DNA from 3 places in the Rahnella sp. ATs2 genome. Region 2 is predicted to be linked to each of the others. Evidence: predicted binding sites of a transcription regulator. Region 2 holds the regulator's gene; each other region holds the start of a gene.
What was found. The regulator Fur, encoded in region 2, represses iron uptake genes when iron is present. The targets are predictions, from matches to a motif close to ATAATAATGAGAACNACTATCAA.
Positions count from the first base shown of each region.

Region 1: efeU (iron uptake transporter permease EfeU) is a predicted target of Fur. The motif match lies at 4,953-4,975, and genes of this name have one in related genera.
Region 3: ulaG (L-ascorbate 6-phosphate lactonase) is a predicted target of Fur. The motif match lies at 4,546-4,568, and genes of this name have one in related genera.

Region 1 is NZ_JBLYPL010000008.1:214,138-220,704, forward strand. It holds gene putA (trifunctional transcriptional regulator/proline dehydrogenase/L-glutamate gamma-semialdehyde dehydrogenase) at 1-2,708, opposite strand, end outside; gene putP (sodium/proline symporter PutP) at 3,233-4,717, shown strand; gene efeU (iron uptake transporter permease EfeU) at 5,043-5,894, shown strand; gene efeO (iron uptake system protein EfeO) at 5,939-6,567, shown strand, end outside.
Region 2 is NZ_JBLYPL010000010.1:173,876-180,442, forward strand. It holds gene fldA (flavodoxin FldA) at 129-656, shown strand; gene fur (ferric iron uptake transcriptional regulator) at 970-1,425, shown strand; gene chiQ (ChiQ/YbfN family lipoprotein) at 1,609-1,950, opposite strand; gene chiP (chitoporin ChiP) at 1,964-3,385, opposite strand; gene glnS (glutamine--tRNA ligase) at 3,833-5,503, opposite strand; gene nagE (PTS N-acetyl glucosamine transporter subunit IIABC) at 5,697-6,567, opposite strand, start outside.
Region 3 is NZ_JBLYPL010000013.1:105,593-112,159, reverse strand. It holds gene glpG (rhomboid family intramembrane serine protease GlpG) at 1-199, opposite strand, end outside; gene ACJY2G_RS15635 (trans-sulfuration enzyme family protein) at 499-1,689, opposite strand; gene glpE (thiosulfate sulfurtransferase GlpE) at 1,877-2,197, opposite strand; gene ulaR (HTH-type transcriptional regulator UlaR) at 2,282-3,037, opposite strand; gene ulaG (L-ascorbate 6-phosphate lactonase) at 3,265-4,329, opposite strand; gene ulaA (PTS ascorbate transporter subunit IIC) at 4,744-6,147, shown strand; gene ulaB (PTS ascorbate transporter subunit IIB) at 6,190-6,498, shown strand; gene ulaC (PTS ascorbate transporter subunit IIA) at 6,509-6,567, shown strand, end outside.

The sequences.
Region 1 (6,567 bases), on a different contig from region 2:
GTCAGTGCGGAGGAGTCGACAATCATTGCATTCAGACCACCAGTTTCGGCGATAAGCGGCGTCGGACGCCCCTGCGGATCAAGACGACCGGCAATGTTGCGTTGCAGGATACCTGCGACATCTGTCGAGCCGGTAAACAGCACGCCGCGCACGCGTTCGTCATTCACCAGTTGCGAACCGACGGTTTCACCCTGACCCGGCAGCAGTTGCAGTACGCCAGCCGGAACCCCGGCTTCATGCAGAATGCCCACGGCTAATGCAGCAATCAGCGGCGTCTGTTCCGCCGGTTTCGCCAGCACGCTGTTACCGGCAGCAAGTGCCGCCGCAATCTGACCGGTGAAAATGGCCAGCGGGAAGTTCCACGGGCTGATACACACGACGGGGCCCAGCGGACGGTGGGTGTCGTTAGCGAAATCTTCACGGATCTGACCGGCGTAATAATGCAGGAAGTCCACGGCTTCACGCACTTCGGCGATGGCGTTATTAAAGGTCTTTCCGGCCTCACGCACCAGCACGCCAAGCAGGTTTTGCAGCTGAGCTTCCATCAGTTCTGCACCGCGTTGCAGGATTGCGGCACGCTCTTCGGGAGGCGTCGCAAACCAGATGGCACCGGCGGCGGCAGAAGCGTCCAGCGCACGGCTGATTTCGGCCTCCGTTGCTTCGCGCACGTACCCGACGATGTCGCTGTTTTGCGCCGGGTTGCGCACCGGCAGGAACTCGCCGTCGTCAGTTTGTGCATCAATAATCGGCTGGGCTTTTACCGGATGGCTGGCGCTTTGCAGCAGAGCGCTGGAAAGGGAAGCCAGACGGTGCTCGCTGGACATATCCAGACCGGCGGAATTCACGCGTGCTGTACCATAAGAGCTGCCGTAAAGATTACGCGGCAGGGGAATACGCGGGTGCGGCAATCCGACCTGACCTTCGCTGGCGGCCAGCGCTTCAACGGCCAGCACCGGATCGGCAACCAGTTCTTCAATCGGCAATGTGGCATCGGCAATACGGTTAACGAATGAAGTGTTCGCGCCGTTTTCCAGCAGACGACGCACCAGATAGGCCAGCAGCGTTTCATGTGTGCCGACCGGTGCATAAATACGGCAAGGGCGGTTCAGTTTGCCCTCGGAAATCTTACCCACAACCTGCTCGTACAGCGGTTCACCCATGCCGTGCAGGCACTGGAATTCATACTGACCCGGATAATAGTTGTTACCCGCCAGCTGATAAATAGCCGCCACGGTGTGGGCGTTGTGCGTCGCAAACTGCGGATAAATCAGGTTTGGCACCGCCAGCAATTTGCGGGCGCAGGCCAGATAAGAAACGTCGGTGTAAACCTTGCGGGTATAGACCGGATAATCTTCCAGACCTTCAACCTGCGCACGCTTGATTTCGCTGTCCCAGTACGCGCCCTTAACCAGACGGATCATCAGGCGACGACGGCTGCGTTGTGCCAGATTGGTCAGATAATCAATCACCATCGGGCAGCGTTTCTGATAAGCCTGGATCACAAAGCCGATGCCGTTCCAGCCCGCCAGCTCCGGTTCGAAGCAGAGTTTTTCCAGCAGATCGAGGGAGATTTCCAGACGGTCTGCTTCTTCGGCGTCAATGTTAATGCCGATGTCGTAACTGCGCGCCAGCAAGGTCAGGGAAAGCAGGCGCGGGTATAACTCTTCCATCACTCGTTCATACTGCGCGCGGCTGTAACGCGGATGCAGGGCGGAAAGTTTGATGGAAATTCCGGGGCCTTCATAAATACCGCGACCGTTAGAGGCTTTACCGATGGCATTAATGGCCTGCTGATAAGACTGCAAATACGCCTGCGCATCTTTTTCCGTCAGCGCGGCTTCACCCAGCATATCGTAGGAATAACGGAAGCCTTTCTCTTCGTGTTTGCGGGCATTGGCCAGCGCTTCGGCGATGGTTTCACCGGTCACGAACTGTTCGCCCATCAGACGCATCGCCATATCTACGCCTTTGCGGATCAGCGGTTCACCACTTTTACCGATAATGCGGTTGAGGGATGTCGACAGGCTGGCTTCGTTATGTGTCGCCACCAGTTTACCGGTGAACAGCAAACCCCAGGTGGCGGCGTTGACGAACAACGACGGGCTGCGGCCCAGATGAGAATGCCAGTTGCCATTGCTGATTTTGTCGCGGATTAACGCGTCACGCGTTGGTTTGTCCGGAATACGCAATAAGGCTTCGGCGAGACACATCAGCGCCACGCCTTCCTGAGAAGACAGGGAGAATTCCTGCAACAGGCTTTGCACCATCCCGGCGCGACCGTTTGCACTCTTCTGGTTACGCAGTTTTGTGGCGATGTCGGCGGCCAGTTTCAGCGCAGCGTCGCCAAGCGGGGCAGGTAAACGGGCCTGCTCCAGCAGCATAGAAACCGCTTCAGGCTCGGGACGACGATAGGCGGCGGTAATGGCGGAACGGCTGACCGACTGCGGTAAAATCTGCTCGGCAAAATCAAGGAACGGCTGATGCGTTTCCTGAACCGCCGGTAAGGCAGCCTCGTCGCTTTCGCCGGCAGTTGCGCCGTTCAGCGCCGGGATCTCCGGCAAAGCATCACCATTTTCCAGACGTTCCAGATAAGAAAAAATCGACTGCTTAATCAGCCAGTGCGGCGTGCGGTCAATTTTAAGCGCCGCCTCTTTTAGCCTGTCGCGTGTGCTCTCGTCCAGCTTCACGCCCATCGTTGTCATACCCATGCGCAACCACTCCATATGAAAAGGTTCAGGTGAATTCATTATCTTTATGGCAAGCAATATCTTCTATGTTGCAACCTTGTGCAACCCTGTTAATGCACGAAGTATGCCTGATGTGATTTATTTGGCATTTTTAACAAAATGCGGCGTCTGGAAAAGCCTGTCTGACTGATATCACTCTAAACAGAAGGGGCGCAGCTGGTGCAACTTACGCAGTTGCAACGTGCAACCCGGATACAAAATAACTGTGATGGAGAGTGAATTTTAAGTATCGAAATTGTTAAAACAATTGAAAAGTCGTTGCCGCTGAACCAGTATCCGGCACGACAGGATTTTTGAATAACAACCCTACTTAAGACGCTGACTAATGACGCGTAACGATAAAAATATGGAGAGTAATGCTGAAACCTTTGCCGGTTTCAGCCATCATCTCGCCCCGGCAGGCTTTTGACCGTCTTTCCTAAGAAAGGCGTCAGGACAGACAGGTGCCGGACAACATCGCAAATAAGAAGAAAGTGGAGAATGGAATGACAATGAACACACCGATGCTGGTGACGTTTTGTGTTTATATTTTCGGGATGATTTTGATAGGGCTCATCGCGTATTTACGAACCAAAAACTTTGATGATTATATTCTGGGTGGACGCAGTTTAGGCAGCGTGGTGACCGCGCTTTCAGCCGGGGCTTCTGATATGAGCGGCTGGCTGTTAATGGGGTTACCGGGCGCGATTTTTATTTCCGGAATTTCTGAAAGCTGGATTGCGATTGGCCTGACGATCGGCGCGTATCTGAACTGGAAACTGGTGGCGGGGCGCTTACGTGTGCATACCGAAGCCAACAACAACGCGCTGACGCTGCCGGATTACTTCACCCATCGTTTTGAAGATTCCAGCAAGCTGCTGCGTATTATCTCGGCAATCGTGATTTTGGTGTTCTTCACCATTTATTGCGCTTCCGGCATCGTGGCCGGTGCGCGTCTGTTTGAAAGCACCTTTGGCATGACGTATCAGACGGCGCTGTGGGCCGGTGCGGCAGCGACCATCATTTATACCTTTATCGGCGGTTTTCTGGCGGTCAGCTGGACAGATACCGTGCAGGCCAGCCTGATGATTTTCGCGCTGATCCTCACGCCGGTGATCGTTATCCTCGCCGTGGGCGGTATTGATACCTCAATGATGGTGATTCAGGCTAAAAACCCTGAGTACACCGATATGTTTAAAGGCATGAATCTGGTGGCGATTTTGTCACTGCTGGGCTGGGGACTGGGCTATTTTGGTCAGCCGCACATTCTGGCGCGTTTCATGGCCGCCGATTCTCATCACACTATCCGCAGCGCACGCCGTATCAGCATGACCTGGATGATCTTGTGTCTGGCCGGCACCATCGCAGTGGGCTTCTTCGGGATTGCATACTTCAGCAATAATCCGGGTGAAGCGGGCAACGTGACCCAAAACGGTGAGCGCGTATTCATCGAACTGGCGAAAATCCTGTTCAACCCGTGGATCGCCGGTATCTTGCTGTCCGCCATTCTGGCGGCGGTGATGAGCACCCTGAGCTGCCAGCTGCTGGTGTGTTCCAGTGCGATCACAGAAGACTTGTACAAAGCGTTCCTGCGTAAAGGCGCGAGTCAGCGTGAACTGGTCTGGATTGGTCGTCTGATGGTGCTGGTGGTTGCGCTGGTAGCGATTGCGCTGGCAGCCAATCCTGAAAACCGGGTGCTGGGTCTGGTGAGTTACGCGTGGGCTGGTTTCGGTGCGGCGTTTGGTCCGGTTATCCTGATTTCGGTGATGTGGAAACGTATGACGCGTAACGGCGCACTCGCGGGCATGATCGTCGGTGCGGTCACGGTTATCTTGTGGAAACAATATGGCTGGACTGAACTGTATGAAATCATTCCGGGCTTTATCTTCGCCTCGCTGGCTATCTGGATTGTCAGCCTGATGGGACGCAAACCTTCTGCTGCGGTGGAAGAGCGTTTCACGACGGCGGAAGCAGAATACAACACCATTTAACACGCGGGCTTTATAGCCGTAACACATTTTGCCGTAACGATTTTTTAGCCGTTACAACAATGCCGAACGGGGTCGTCTGACCCCGTTTCTCAGACTCTCCCGCCACACTTTTCCCCATACTTCTCACCACGTGTTTCACCAGGCGTTTCATTAAAGAAAGTCCCGCTCTGTCATTTCATGCGCATTTCCTCGGACGCCTGCAAAAAAGGGTCGGTTACCTCTTGTATTTCTTTTGGCAAGAATGATAATCACTATCGTTTCTTTTTACTTTTCTTTACAGAGCCCTTACAGTTTTTGCCGATTCATGGGGTCAGGAGTTATCGCTATGTTCGTTCCGTTTCTCATTATGTTTCGCGAAGGGCTGGAAGCGGCGCTGATTGTCAGCCTGATCGCCAGCTATTTAAAACGGACGCAACGCGGGCAGTGGCTCGGTGTGGTCTGGATTGGCGTGTTCGTTGCTGCGGCGTTATGTCTGGCGCTGGGGCTGTTCATCAACGCCACCACCGGTGAATTTCCGCAAAAGCAGCAGGAATTATTTGAAGGCATCGTCGCCGTGGTCGCGGTATGCATTCTGACTTACATGGTGTTCTGGATGCGCAAAGTGTCGCGTTCCATCAAGGTGCATCTGGAAGGCGCAATTGATAATGCGCTCAGTTCCGGGCGCGGGCAGGGCTGGGCGCTGGTGGCTATGGTGTTCTTTGCCGTCGCGCGTGAAGGCCTGGAATCGGTGTTTTTCCTGCTGGCGGCTTTCCAGCAAGACGTGGGAATAGCCGCACCCATCGGCGCCATGCTGGGGCTGGGCGCGGCCATCGTGCTGGGTTTCCTCATCTACTACGGCGGTGTGAAACTGCATCTGGCAAAATTTTTCAAATGGACCAGCCTTTTTATCCTCTTCGTTGCGGCCGGTCTGGCGGCAGGTGCGATCCGCGCATTCCACGAAGCGGGATTGTGGAACGGTTTACAGGACATTGCGTTTGATTTGAGCAATACGCTCTCCACGCATTCCCTGTTCGGCACCTTGCTGGAAGGGATGTTTGGTTATCAGGAAGCGCCAAGTGTGAGCGAAGTGCTGGTCTATTTCCTGTACCTGATCCCGGCGCTGTTCTTCTTTTTCATGCCTCAGGGAAAATCCTCTGTGGCCGCCCCGGCCTCTGCCGGGCAAAAAACACAACGTTGATTTCATTCACTTCTCATCACCTTGCCTTTGCCATGGAGTTGTACATGCCACATTTTCGCCGTAAAGCTTTACAGATTGCACTGCTGTCTCTGCCGGCTTTTGCGCTGAGCGCAAACGTACTGGCAGCAGACGTTCGTCAGGTCAAAATTACTGTGAATGATAAACAGTGTGAACCGATGGCCCTGAGCGTCCCGGCCGGTAAAACACAGTTTGTTATCCACAACGACAGCCAGAAGAACCTGGAATGGGAAATTCTGAAAGGCGTGATGGTGGTGGAAGAGCGTGAAAACGTCGCGCCGGGCTTCACTCAGAAAATGACCGCCAATCTGGAGCCGGGCGAATATGACATGACCTGTGGCCTGCTGAGCAATCCAAAGGGCAAACTGACCGTGACCGCAGAAGGCGCGGCGGCTTCCGCTAAACCGGACGCGATGGCGCTGGTCGGGCCGATTGCAGAATATAAAGTGTATGTGACTCAGCAGGTTGGCGAACTGGTTTCCCACACCAAAGCGTTCACCGATGCTATTAAGAAAGGCGACCTGGCGAAAGCGCAGTCTCTTTACGCATCGACCCGCGTTTACTATGAGCGCATCGAGCCCATCGCGGAATTGTTCTCAGATCTGGACGGCAGCATTGATGCCCGTGAAGACGATTTCGAGAAAAAAGCGGAAGA
Region 2 (6,567 bases):
ATAAACTTATTCCCCAGTTAAGAAGGCGAGCAGAAGCATATTCTCCGCCTCGCGAGTTTGGTATCATCTTCGCTATTATTGCCTGCAATGCAGGGCACTTCATTTAGAACAAGAGGTTAGATAATCTTATGGCCGTTGTAGGTATCTTCTTTGGATCCGATACAGGTAACACCGAAAACATCGCTAAAATGATCCAGAAACAATTGGGTAAAGATGTGGCTGAGGTGCATGACATTGCGAAGAGCAGCAAAGAGGATCTGGAAAAATTCGATATTTTGCTGATCGGAATTCCAACCTGGTATTACGGTGAAGCGCAGTGTGACTGGGATGACTTTTTCCCGTCGCTCGAAGAGATAGATTTTGAAGGTAAGCTGGTTGCCCTGTTTGGCTGCGGCGATCAGGAAGACTATGCCGAGTATTTCTGCGATGCACTGGGTACCGTGCGCGATATCATTGAGCCACGCGGCGCAGTGATTGTCGGACACTGGCCAACTGAAGGTTACCACTTTGAAGCATCCAAAGGCCTGGCAGATGATAAGCACTTCATCGGACTGGCAATTGACGAAGACCGTCAGCCGGAACTGACCGCTGAACGTGTTGATGCGTGGGTGAAACAGATCACAGAAGAACTCAGCCTTTCAGAAATTATCGGCTAAAACCCTGTTGGCCCTGAGGATTTATTCTACAATTGAAGGGCCAAACTATTACTGAAATTAACAATTTAACCGCTACAAAATTGTAACTTTCGGTCGTATCAAGGTACACTGAGTTCATCTGTTTTTTCTATCGATCAAGTCGTTGCATTATTAGTGTGACAGGCAATTTGTGATCTTTATTAACAGGCTGTCGTTTACGAGAATGGGCACACTTCCCTTAAACGAAGAACAGTAAACGAACAATTTTGTGCCGCCGATGCCACAGGCTGCATGCCTCAACTTGATTAGCACATAGTAACAGGACTGAATCCGCATGACTGACAACAACACCGCACTGAAGAAAGCCGGCTTAAAAGTCACGCTTCCGCGCCTCAAAATCCTGGAAGTGCTGCAAGCGCCGGAAGGTCATCACGTTAGTGCGGAAGATCTGTACAAGCAACTGATTGATATGGGCGAAGAAATTGGTCTGGCCACGGTTTATCGTGTTCTGAACCAGTTTGATGATGCTGGTATCGTCACCCGTCATAACTTCGAAGGCGGCAAGTCCGTATTCGAACTGACTCAGCAACATCACCACGATCACCTGATCTGCCTGGATTGCGGTCGTGTGATTGAATTCCGTGACGAATATATTGAAGGTCGTCAGCGTGAGATTGCTAAAAAACATGGCATCAAACTGACCAACCACAGTCTGTACCTGTACGGCCACTGTGAAGCAGGCGACTGCCGTGAAGATGAATCTTTGCACAATGACAAACCTGCGCATTAATTTGCACAGCTTCGATTGTCGCAAATGTTCTAAATAAACTAACCGCTGGAAAGCGGTTTTTTTATGTCTGCCTCTCACCCCGAACACAGACGCCGCTTGCCGACGTAAAAAACCCCGGCAAGCCGGGGTTTCGCTTTTGATAATGATGATTTTGCCAGCTAAGGCTTTTACAAAAATCTGCTATTAGTTCGCCATTGCAGGCGCGTTATTGGATGTGATTTCCTGCCAGATTTTACCGCAATCCGCCGCATATGCCTGACCATCACCGGTTTTGCGCGCCGTCAGACAGCGCTGGTAATCCAGCACGCGAACTGTTTCCTGTTCCGCAAATTTCTGGTGTGTTTTTTCCTGTTTCAGCTTGTTCAGCAACACCTGACAGGATGCCAGTTTGTCCGGATTACCTTCTGAAGAATTAATACACGCGCGGTAGTCTTCACGCGTTTGCGAAATCTGTGCCTGATCGGCGGTAGGCGCACAGCCTGCCAGCAGAACAGCCGATACCGCCATCATCAGTAATTTATTCATCGACATAACGACCTCAGAAAATAGTGAATGGAGCAATAACGATGAATTTCACGTCTTTTTCATCCTGGAATATGTTGCCGTAACCCCCGCCCCAGCTCGGAATATCCGAGTGGTTGTCGTACTGGGTGTAATGCAGTTTGAACAGTGTCCCCTTCGCGCGGCCTTCCTGAATGGTGTAAAGCGCATCCAGGCTCCAGGCGCTCTCTTTCAGACGCTGGCTCTGGTCATAAGCGGCGTTGGTACTCGGTTTGGCGTCCCACGCGTAAACGTAAGAACCCCCGACGGCAAAGCCCGGCAGATCCCATTTCGCCAGATCGTAAAGTACGCCGGCGTACACCGCTTTCTCGCCGTTGGCGTTGAAGTCCGAACGGTTATCCCACCACACGTCAAGACGACCGTTGGAGGAGGAATACGTCGGGGTCATACGTTGCAGGAAGTAGCCCTGATTACCTTCCGCTTTGACCATCGTACCTTCCAGCCGCCAGTTAAACTGACCAGTGGTGTAACCGAAAGTCAGCGCCTGCAACCAGGCCATCCCGTCATACAAGCTGTTCGGATCGTTCTTATTGCTGATGCGATCTTCCGCACCGTAGAACTGGTAGCTGGTGGTCAGCGGATTGCCCATCAGATCGATTTTGTAAGACGCTTTGGCAAAATACTGATCGACGTAACTTTCAGCCTGACCAAAAGCGCCTTCCAGCACAAAGTCGTTTTTGAAGTCGTATTTCGCTCCAAGAGAGTGGATGTATGAAACGCCCGTTTTCTTATCGTTCTGGCGGAAATCATCCATTTCCAGATGCCACGGAGATTTATATTCATCCGCCCACATGTAGGAGAAACTCAATTCTCCCGGATCACCGAAATCGTGCTTGTAGCCCGCTTCCGCACCGCGGTAAGTTCCCGGCATGAAGCTCCAGTGCGGTGCAATCAGTGTCTGGCCCGTTGGCTGGATGTAACCGGCATGTCCCCAGAATCCGCCGTATTTAAATTTACCGGCGGCTTTGTACAGGCTGACCCCACTTTTATCACCGGAGTAATCTTCGTCGTAAGCACGGTTGCTGTTGGAGAAAGCGATTTCGTTGGGATGTCCGCTTTCGCTGCTTTCGGCCATTTCAATCGCCGTAAAGGCTGCGATATCAATACCAAACATGTCCCAGGCATAGCCGGAAGAAAAATCGAGATTCAGGTTAGCGGTAGAATGTGAAAGGTTGGTTGTGTAGTCTTTGTAGTTGTCGCTCGCCGGATCCATGTCCTTGCGGTCACGCTCACGCTGCCAGTAATACACACCGCCGGTCAGCGTCGAATCATCAATAAAACCTGCCGCTTTGGCATCTTCAGAAAACATCATTCCGCCACCCAATAAGGTGCCGGCAAGAGAATATAGTGCAGGTTTCAGGTAAGCCGATCCCCTGCCCCTGTTAAGGTGCTTGTGCATAGAAATTCCTCATCTTTGACTAAAAAATACCAACAAAACCCAAACGGGTATTAAAAGCGGCCGCCAAAGGCGTACCGGTTAAATCACGTTCAAGAGTATTTTTCGCGACGCGAATTATCAATGAGTAATTACTCATTGATCGCTGAAGTATGACAAAGTGCACATAAAGATGAAAAAGTGTAACAAAATGCCATAGGAAAGAGTTAAGCGGAGGAGTAACTAAAATAAATAACATAATCAGTGAATTGATAATTTTAATCGTTCATTTAAACGTTTCAGCACACAAAAAACAGGGTTTAAAAGTAAACATCAAAAACACATTAATTCGCGATGAAAAACAAAACCACCATGCACCTGTCATTACCAGCAGACAGAAATAGCAGACATAAAAAAAACGCAGCCGGAGCTGCGTTTCATCAGTCGTTCAAACAAGCCATTCAGAGGCAATTACGCGACGGGTTTGCTTTCCCAGGTATCACGCAGACCAACGGTACGGTTGAACACCAGATTGTCAGCGCTTGAGTAGCGGCTGTCGGCGCAGAAGTAACCTTCACGCTCGAACTGCAGGCTGATTTCAGCCTGAGCTGCCACGAGAGAAGGCTCAACAAAACCGTGAGCAATCACCAGCGATTCCGGGTTGATCGTGGTCAGGAAGTCCTCTGCCTGGCCAGGATTCGCCACGCTGAACAGACGGTCATACAGACGGAATTCCGCCGGTTTACCTTCTGTCGCAGAAACCCAGTGGATCACACCTTTCACCTTGCGGCCATCAGCGGGATCTTTGCTCAGCGTTTCGATATCGTAAGAACAGAAGATGGTGGTGATATTGCCTTCTGCGTCTTTCTCAATGCGTTCAGCTTTAATCACATACGCATTGCGCAGGCGAACTTCTTTGCCCAGCACCAGACGCTTGTACTGTTTGTTCGCTTCTTCACGGAAATCAGCCTGATCGATGTAAATCTCGCGCGTGAACGGCACTTCGCGGGTACCCATTTCCGGCTTGCTCGGATGGTTCGGCATTTTCACCATCTGCACGTCATCACCGGTAAAGTTCTCGATGATCACTTTAACCGGATTGATAACCGCCATGGCGCGCGGTGCGTTTTCGTTCAGATCGTCACGAATACAGGATTCCAGCGCCATCATTTCGACGTTGTTATCTTGTTTCGTCACGCCAATACGACGGCAGAATTCACGGATAGACGCGGCAGTGTAGCCACGGCGACGCAGACCGGAAACGGTCGGCATACGCGGGTCATCCCAGCCTTCAACGATTTTATCCGTCACCAGCAGGTTCAGCTTACGCTTGGACATGATGGAGTATTCGAGATTCAGACGGGAGAACTCGTACTGACGCGGATGGCATGGAATGCTGATGTTATCCAGCACCCAGTCGTACAGACGACGGTTGTCCTGGAATTCCAGCGTACACAGTGAATGGGTGATCCCTTCCAGCGCATCGGAAATGCAGTGGGTGAAATCGTACATCGGGTAGATGCACCATTTGTTGCCGGTCTGATGGTGTTCTGCAAATTTGATACGGTAAATTACCGGATCACGCATCACGAAGAATGGCGAAGCCATATCGATTTTTGCACGCAGACACGCAGCGCCTTCAGCAAATTCGCCGTTACGCATTTTTTCGAACAGCGCGATGTTCTCTTCTACGCTGCGATCGCGATACGGGCTGTTTTTACCCGGCGATGTCAGGGAACCACGGTATTCGCGGATCTGATCAGGAGACAGTTCATCTACATACGCCAGACCTTTATTGATCAGTTCCAGCGCATAGGCGTGCAGCTGATCAAAATAGTCTGAAGAATAGTGAATATCACCACTCCAGTCGAAACCTAACCATTGCACGTCGTGTTTGATCGACTCAACGAATTCAATATCTTCTTTTGCCGGGTTGGTATCGTCAAAACGCAGGTTGCACTGCCCCTGATAGTCTTGCGCGATGCCAAAATTCAGGCAGATAGATTTCGCATGACCAATATGCAGATAGCCATTAGGCTCAGGCGGGAAACGGGTATGAACGGTATTGTGTTTCCCGGTCGCCAGATCTTCATCAATAATCTGACGGATAAAATTTGTTGGGCGGGCTTCTGCCTCACTCATTGTGCAATTCCTCTACGCGACATTTGACTCTACGGATAACCGCTTATGTTCCAACAAGCCACGTAAGGAAACAACCGTTAGTTGCATAAAATCGTGGTTATCTGCATGACTTCTGCTTAGAAGCAATAAAAACGCGGGAAGAGATTACTCTCTTCCCGCGACAGGGCTTTCTAATGTGAATCAATCAACAGAGTTACTTACTCTGGATCTCGAACAGTTTGGTCTGACCGGCAACCACTGAGCCGCTGGCCAGAGAAATCACACCGGTATAATCGTCGATGTTGCTGACCACAACCGGGCTTATCATTGAGCGCGCATTGGCGTTCAGATAATCCAGATCCAGTTCCAGTACAGGCTGACCAGCGACGACCGTTGCACCTTCTTCAACCAGGCGGGTAAAGCCCTGACCGTTGAGTGCAACCGTATCAATCCCCATATGCACCACGATTTCAGCGCCGGAAGTGGTTTCCAGGCAGAACGCATGGTTGGTATTGAAGATTTTCACCACAGTACCGGCCGCAGGAGAAACGACGATTTTGTCTGTCGGACGAATAGCGACGCCATCACCGACCGCTTTGCTGGCAAATGCTTCATCAGGCACCTGATCCAGCGCAACGATGTCACCGGTAACCGGCGAAACCAGCGTCTCTACGACGGTTTTGACGCTGTTTGGCACAGCCTGCGGCGCTGCTTTAACCGCAGCCAATGGCGTAGCAACACCGGCAGCAATCGGGCCACGCGCCATCACTTTCTTCATGGCATCTGCCAGAGATTCTGCTTTAGCGCCGACGATAACCTGAATACTTTGTTTGTTCAGACGAACAATACCTGATGCCCCCAGACGTTTACATGCGGCGTCATCAACGGTGCCGGCATCTTTCACGTTCAGACGCAGACGGGTAATACAGGCATCAATACCTTTGAAGTTATCAGAACCACCCAGAGCTCCGATGTAGCTCACAGCCAGCTGATTCAGACCTTCTTCAGTGTTGCTGTTTGCTTCCGGCTCACCGATATGATCAACGTCGTCTTCACGACCTGGCGTTTTCAGGTTGAACATACGG
Region 3 (6,567 bases), on a different contig from region 2:
CCTGATAACGCGGGTGCAGCGGATCGCGGACAAACAACGCGACCTGTTTTTCGGCCTCTTCCAGACGGGATTCGTCTTCCAGCCAGAGCTGAACTTCCTGACTTTCAAGTTTTATGGTCAGTGTAAAACCCTGCGTTGCCATGTAATCGACAAACGCCTGAGCGAGGCGGGGATTGTTCAGATTTAGAATGCGCACCATAGCGTTAAGCGGTTTCCCTAATTGTTTGATTTGCTGCCGTCATTTTAGGGCAATACCTTATCTGTCAGCGTGAAGGAAGTCGATTATAACGTCAGACAGGTAAAGGAGGGGAATTTAGGAATGCTGTACCGTCAGTAGTGAACAAAAAAATAACGCGGGTGTGAGATGGATCAGTATCTGATGAAATCTTAAGAAATAACTACCCTGACCGATGGAAGGGAAATCGCCAGTATTCTGGCGATAAATGCCAGTTTTCGCCAGAATACTGACAGAAACTGGCATGTTAATTACCTGTTTGCTTACAATCCTTCCAGCGCCTGTTGCAGGTCCGCAATCAGGTCTTCGGTGTCTTCAATACCAATACTGATGCGCACCAGTCCGTCGGTAATACCGCTCTGACGGCGGATTTCCGGCGCGACGGCGCTGTGCGTGGTGGACGCCGGATGGCAGGCCAGCGAATCGGTGTCTCCCAGAGAAACCGCCTGCGTGATGATGCTCAGCTTATCGAGGAAAGTCCGTGCCGCGTTCAGCCCGCCTTTCAGCTCAATGGCCATAATCCCGCCAAACAGTTTCATTTGTTTAGATGCCGTAGCGTGACCCGGATGCTGTTTCAGTCCCGGATAAAACACGGTGTCTACTGCGCTGTGCCCGTCGAGGAATTCCGCAACTGCCTGCGCGCTCAGAGAACTGGCCTCGACGCGCAGCGGCAAGGTTTTCAGGCCGCGGATCAGCAAACTGGCTTCGAACGGGCTCAGATTTCCGCCGAACTGTTTCAGGCCCAGGGTGCGGATTGGCGTGATCAATGCCGCAGGACCGGCCACCACGCCGCCGGTCGCATCGCCATGACCGCCGATGTATTTGGTCGCGGAATGCAGAACGATATCAATGCCCAGTTCCAGCGGGCGCGTCAGGTACGGCGTGGCAAACGTATTATCCGCCACACTGACTGCACCGGCGGCTTTGGCAAGGCGGGCAATTTCTGCCAGATCGGCGATATCCAGCCCCGGGTTAGCCGGTGTTTCCACCAGTACCACTTTGGTATTTTTGGTGAATGCCGCTTCCAGTTCGTTCACATTCGTGACGTGAACCGGTTTGATGCCATAACGCGGCAACAGGTTGCGCACCACACCTTCGGTGCCGCCGTACAGCGTGCCGATATGAATGATTTCATCGCCGGGAACCAGCAGGGCAAACAATGTGGCGCTGATCGCCGCCATGCCACTTGCGCAGGCCACGGCGGTTTCTGCGCCTTCGAGTGCCGCCAGTTTCTGTTCGAAAACGGCCACCGTCGGATTGGCGAAACGGCTGTAAATATAACCGGGTTCTTCACCGCTGAAACGACGTGCGCCGCTGTCAAAGTCCGGGTACGAAAATGCCGATGCGGCGGTGATAGGTGTCGCAATCGCGCCGGTCAGGGCATCGGGCTGCTGTCCGCCATGAACGGCGAGCGTACGCATCCCTAAAGAACGTGAAGTGTTCAGATGTTTCATCTTGGAATCCTGTCGATAGTAGGCAGAAATTATATCAACACTGGAGAAAGGTAGCTTTTTCAGCTTAAGAACATTTTCGGCGCAAACTCATTAGCCTGGTTATAAAGACCTGGGTTAAAACGACCCGGTTTATAAAGACCCAGTTAATAAAGACTATAGCCTGCGCCGGAGGCAAATAAAGGTGGGATCAGGCTTCGATATCTTGCGGGAAGGTTTTTGACCAGGCTTCGAAACCGCCGTCAACGCTGTACACCGACTCGAAACCCTGAGAAATCAGGAATTGCGCGGCGCCACGGCTGCTGATGCCGTGATAGCACATCACCAGTACCGGCGTTTTGGCATCGGCCTGCTGAATAAAGGCGGGCAGGCTGTCGTTGCTCAGGTGATAAGCGCCCGGGGCATGTGCTGCGCCGAAGCTTTGCGGGTCGCGGATATCGACCATCACGGCTTCGCCTGAAGTCAGGCGGGTATGCGCTTGTTCAACGCTGATTGCTTCAAATTGTTCCATTCTGGTCGTGCCTCATAAAAGGTTATGCCGCTATTCTACCCAATAATTGCGCGACTAAGACCAGACGAAAAGCAGGGTTAAGCATTAAACGAGGATCACCTGCACACCTTTCTGGCGTAATTGTTCGATGATTTCACTGTTGGCTTCTTTGCCGGTGATGAGCACATCGATTTGCTCGGTGCGGCTGAACAGCATACCTGCACGTTGGCCGATTTTGCTGCTATCGACCAGTGCCGCCAGTTTTCCGACATAATTCAGCATCTTCTGCTCGGCCATCGCCGTCAGCATGTCGGTTTTATACAGGCCGTCGGTGGTCAGTCCTGCGCCGCTGGTGAACATCCAGTGCCCGGCATACAGGCTGGCGTCGCCGTCCTGTGGCGCCAGGGTAATTGACTGACTTTTATTGTACTGACCGCCCATGATCACCACGCTGTCGTGTTCCTGCTCAATCAGATAATTGGCCAGCGGCAGATAATTGGTGATGACCTGAATGTCTTTCCCGCACATTTCCCGCCCCAGCAAAAATGCCGTCGACCCGCAGTTAATCACCACACTTTCACCCGGCTGGCACAGTCCGGCAGCCGCTTTGGCGATGCGCATTTTCTCATTGAGATTGTGCGTCTGATGGATGTTCAGCGGCGTCCAGTTCTGACGCGGCTGATTCACAGCTTCCGCCCCGTTACGCACTTTACGCAGTTTGCCCAGTTCGTTGAGCTTGGTGATGTCACGACGCGCTGTAGCGGGTGAAATATCAAACTGATCAATCACATCAGCGACGGAAATCTGCCCCTGACGTTGCAGCAGATCGAGAATAGCATTGTGGCGTTGTGGCTCAGTCATGGTGGCTCCGGGCAAATCGTTAAATGATTATTCCATGATTATAAACGAGCAGTAATGCGAAATGCATTGTTTATGAAGACGCAAATTAATCGGCCTCAATCAATACCCTAAATAATTCGAGTTGCAGCAAGGCGACAAGCTCAGGAAGCCCCGGGAGCTTAGTTAACTAAGTGACCGGGGGGAGTGAGCGCAGTCAACGCATCTGCAACTTGAAGTATGACGGGTATTTATAAGAAGGATTTAAACGGCAGGTCGGTTTCTGTCGTAAAGCAGTCGTCAAAGCCACGCGGATAGTGATACTCGAAGTTATCCTTATCATCCGGATACGTGAATTTACCGCCAACCTGCCAGATAAACGGTTTGAAGCCGTATTTCAGGCGATCTTTTTTCATCTCCCACAGCACACGGATTTCCTGCGGATCGGCCTGGAAATTCGACCAGATGTCGTGGTGGAACGGAATAACGACTTTGGTGTTCAGGGATTCCGCCATGCGCAGCATATCCACGCTGGTCATTTTGTCGGTCACGCCGCGCGGGTTCTCGCCATAAGAGCCGAGCGCCACGTCAATCTGATACTCGTTGCCGTGTTTGGCGTAGTAGTTGGAATAGTGCGAATCGCCGCTGTGATACAGGTTTCCGCCCGGCGTTTTGAACAGATAATTCACCGCACGCTGATCCATCATATCCGGCAATACGCCGGCGGCTTTCTGGTTTGCGGGCAGGGTAATCAGCACCGTGCGGTCGAAGGAATCCAGAGCGTGAATTTCCACGTCTTTGATCCGTATCACTTTGCCCGGCGTCATCACGATACAGCGGCTGGCAGGCACGCCCCAGTTCATCCACAAATCCACGCAGGTTTGCGGGCCGATGAACGGGACTTCAGAAGAACAGTTTTGCATGACAGCGGCGGCCACGTTCACATCGATATGATCGTTATGATCGTGGGTGGACAACACCGCGTCGATCTCCCTGATCCCAAAGGGATCGAGAACGAACGGCGTGGTGCGCAGATTCGGCTGGAGCTTCTTCACACCGGCCATGCGCTGCATCTGGTGGCCGGTTTTCATCAGCGGACTGCTGTGATTCTGCTTGCCCACGCCGCACCATAAATCGACGCAGATATTTGCGCCGCCCTCAGACTTCAGCCAGATCCCCGTACAGCCCAGCCACCACATGGCGAAGGTGCCTGGCGCGACCTTTTCCTGCTCGATTTCTTCGTTTAACCAGGTGCCCCATTCCGGAAAAGTGCTGAGGATCCAGGACTCGCGGCTGATCGTTTCTACTTTGCTCATGGTATTCCCTCATCTGAGTTGGCTTTGAAGTAGCGTCATAATGAATCATTTAATGATTATATATGATTTGTTTGTAAGAAAGTTATCATCGAAAACTCATCATGACAATGGTTTTCAGGATGTGTTTCTCAGCGGGGATAGCGACAGGATCGGATGAAGATGTATGGATTTAGCGAGATATCCGTTTTTGTTTAAATGATTATCATATTGAAATGCATAGTAAATATAAGAATTTTCATTGCGGTGGCAATGACACATCATGACGATATCTTGCGAGACTGCTCACAAATAATCATTATGAATCTTTATCTGATTCGATGTGAGCATTAGAGTGCATCTGTCCCTCACTGTTTAGCGCGGAGTTTGCTATACAAACGTGCTGAAGAGATCAAACAAGGTCAGACGGAGAGTCTTATGGAATTCCTCTACACCATCTTCACCGTATTTTTTAATCAGGTTATGACCAACGCGCCGTTGCTGTTGGGGCTTGTGACCATGCTCGGTTACATCCTGCTCAGGAAGAGCGCGACGGTGATCATCAAGGGCACCATCAAAACCATTATCGGCTTTATGTTACTGCAGGCAGGATCCGGCATTCTGACCGGTACCTTTAAACCGGTGGTGGCAAAACTTTCAGAAGTGTATGGCATTAACGGCGCAATATCAGACACCTATGCGTCGATGATGGCCACGGTTGAGCGCATGGGCGAGGCCTACAGCTGGGTCGGATATGCGGTGCTGATCGCGCTGGCGCTGAATATTCTGATGGTGGTGTTCCGCCGCATTACCGGCATTCGCACCATCATGCTGACCGGCCACATTATGTTTCAGCAGGCGGGGCTGATTGCGGTGTTCTTCTTCATCATGGGCTACCCGATGTGGACGACCATTTGGTCAACCGCAATTCTGGTGTCGCTGTACTGGGGAATCACCTCGAACATGATGTACAAACCGACGCAGGCCGTGACCGAAAACAGCGGCTTCTCGATTGGTCATCAGCAGCAATTCGCCTCGTGGATTGCCTGTAAGGTCGCGCCGTATCTCGGTAAAAAAGAAGACAGTGTAGAAAACCTTAAACTGCCGGGCTGGCTGAATATCTTCCACGACAATATCGTCTCTACTGCCATCGTGATGACCGTATTCTTCGGCATTATTCTGTGCTCTTTTGGCCTCGATACGCTGCAACAAATGGCCGGAAAAACTCACTGGACGATTTACATCCTGCAAACCGGTCTGATGTTTGCGGTGGCGATTTTCATCATCATTCAGGGCGTGCGCATGTTCGTCGCTGAACTGACCGAAGCCTTTAACGGCATCTCCCAGCGCTTAATTCCCGGTGCCGTTCTGGCCATCGACTGCGCGGCTATCTACAGCTTTGCGCCGAACGCCGTGGTCTGGGGCTTTATGTGGGGCACCATCGGCCAGCTGATTGCCGTCGCCATTCTGTTTGGCATGGGCTCTTCCATCATGATCATTCCCGGCTTTATCCCGATGTTCTTCTCCAACGCTACCATCGGCGTGTTTGCCAACCACTTCGGTGGCTGGCGCGCGGCGCTGAAAATCTGTCTGGTGATGGGGATGATCGAAATCTTTGGCTGCGTCTGGGCCATCAAACTCACCGGTCTGAGCGCCTGGATGGGCATGGCCGACTGGTCAATTCTGGCACCGCCAATGATGCAGGGCTTCTTCAGCCTCGGCATGGCCTTTATGGGCGTCATCGCGGTCATCGCATTGCTTTACATGTTCTTCGCCGGTCGCACCTTGCGTGCTGAAGAAGATGCTGAAAAACAAACGCTTAATCAGTCCGTTTCTCACTAATGACTTCTCATAAATGATTTATCACCAAACAAAGAGGTTCTCATGACAGTACGAATTCTGGCGGTATGCGGTTGCGGGCAGGGCAGTTCGATGATCATGAAGATGAAAATCGGCCAGTTCCTGACCCAGGAAGGCGTGGATCACACCATGAACAGCTGCGCGGTGGGGGAATACAAATCTGAGCTGAGCGGCGCCGACATTATTGTCGCCTCCACACACGTGGCGGATGAAATCACCGTCAGTGGCAACAAATACGTGGTCGGCGTGCGCAACATGCTGTCGGCGGCGGACTTCGGTCCGAAAGTGATGGAAGTGATTAACGCGCACTTTTCCGCTGATCTGAAAAAGTAAGGAGCGATGTATGAAACTGCGAGATTCGCTGGCTGAAAACAACTCGATTCGCCTTAACGCAGAAGCAGA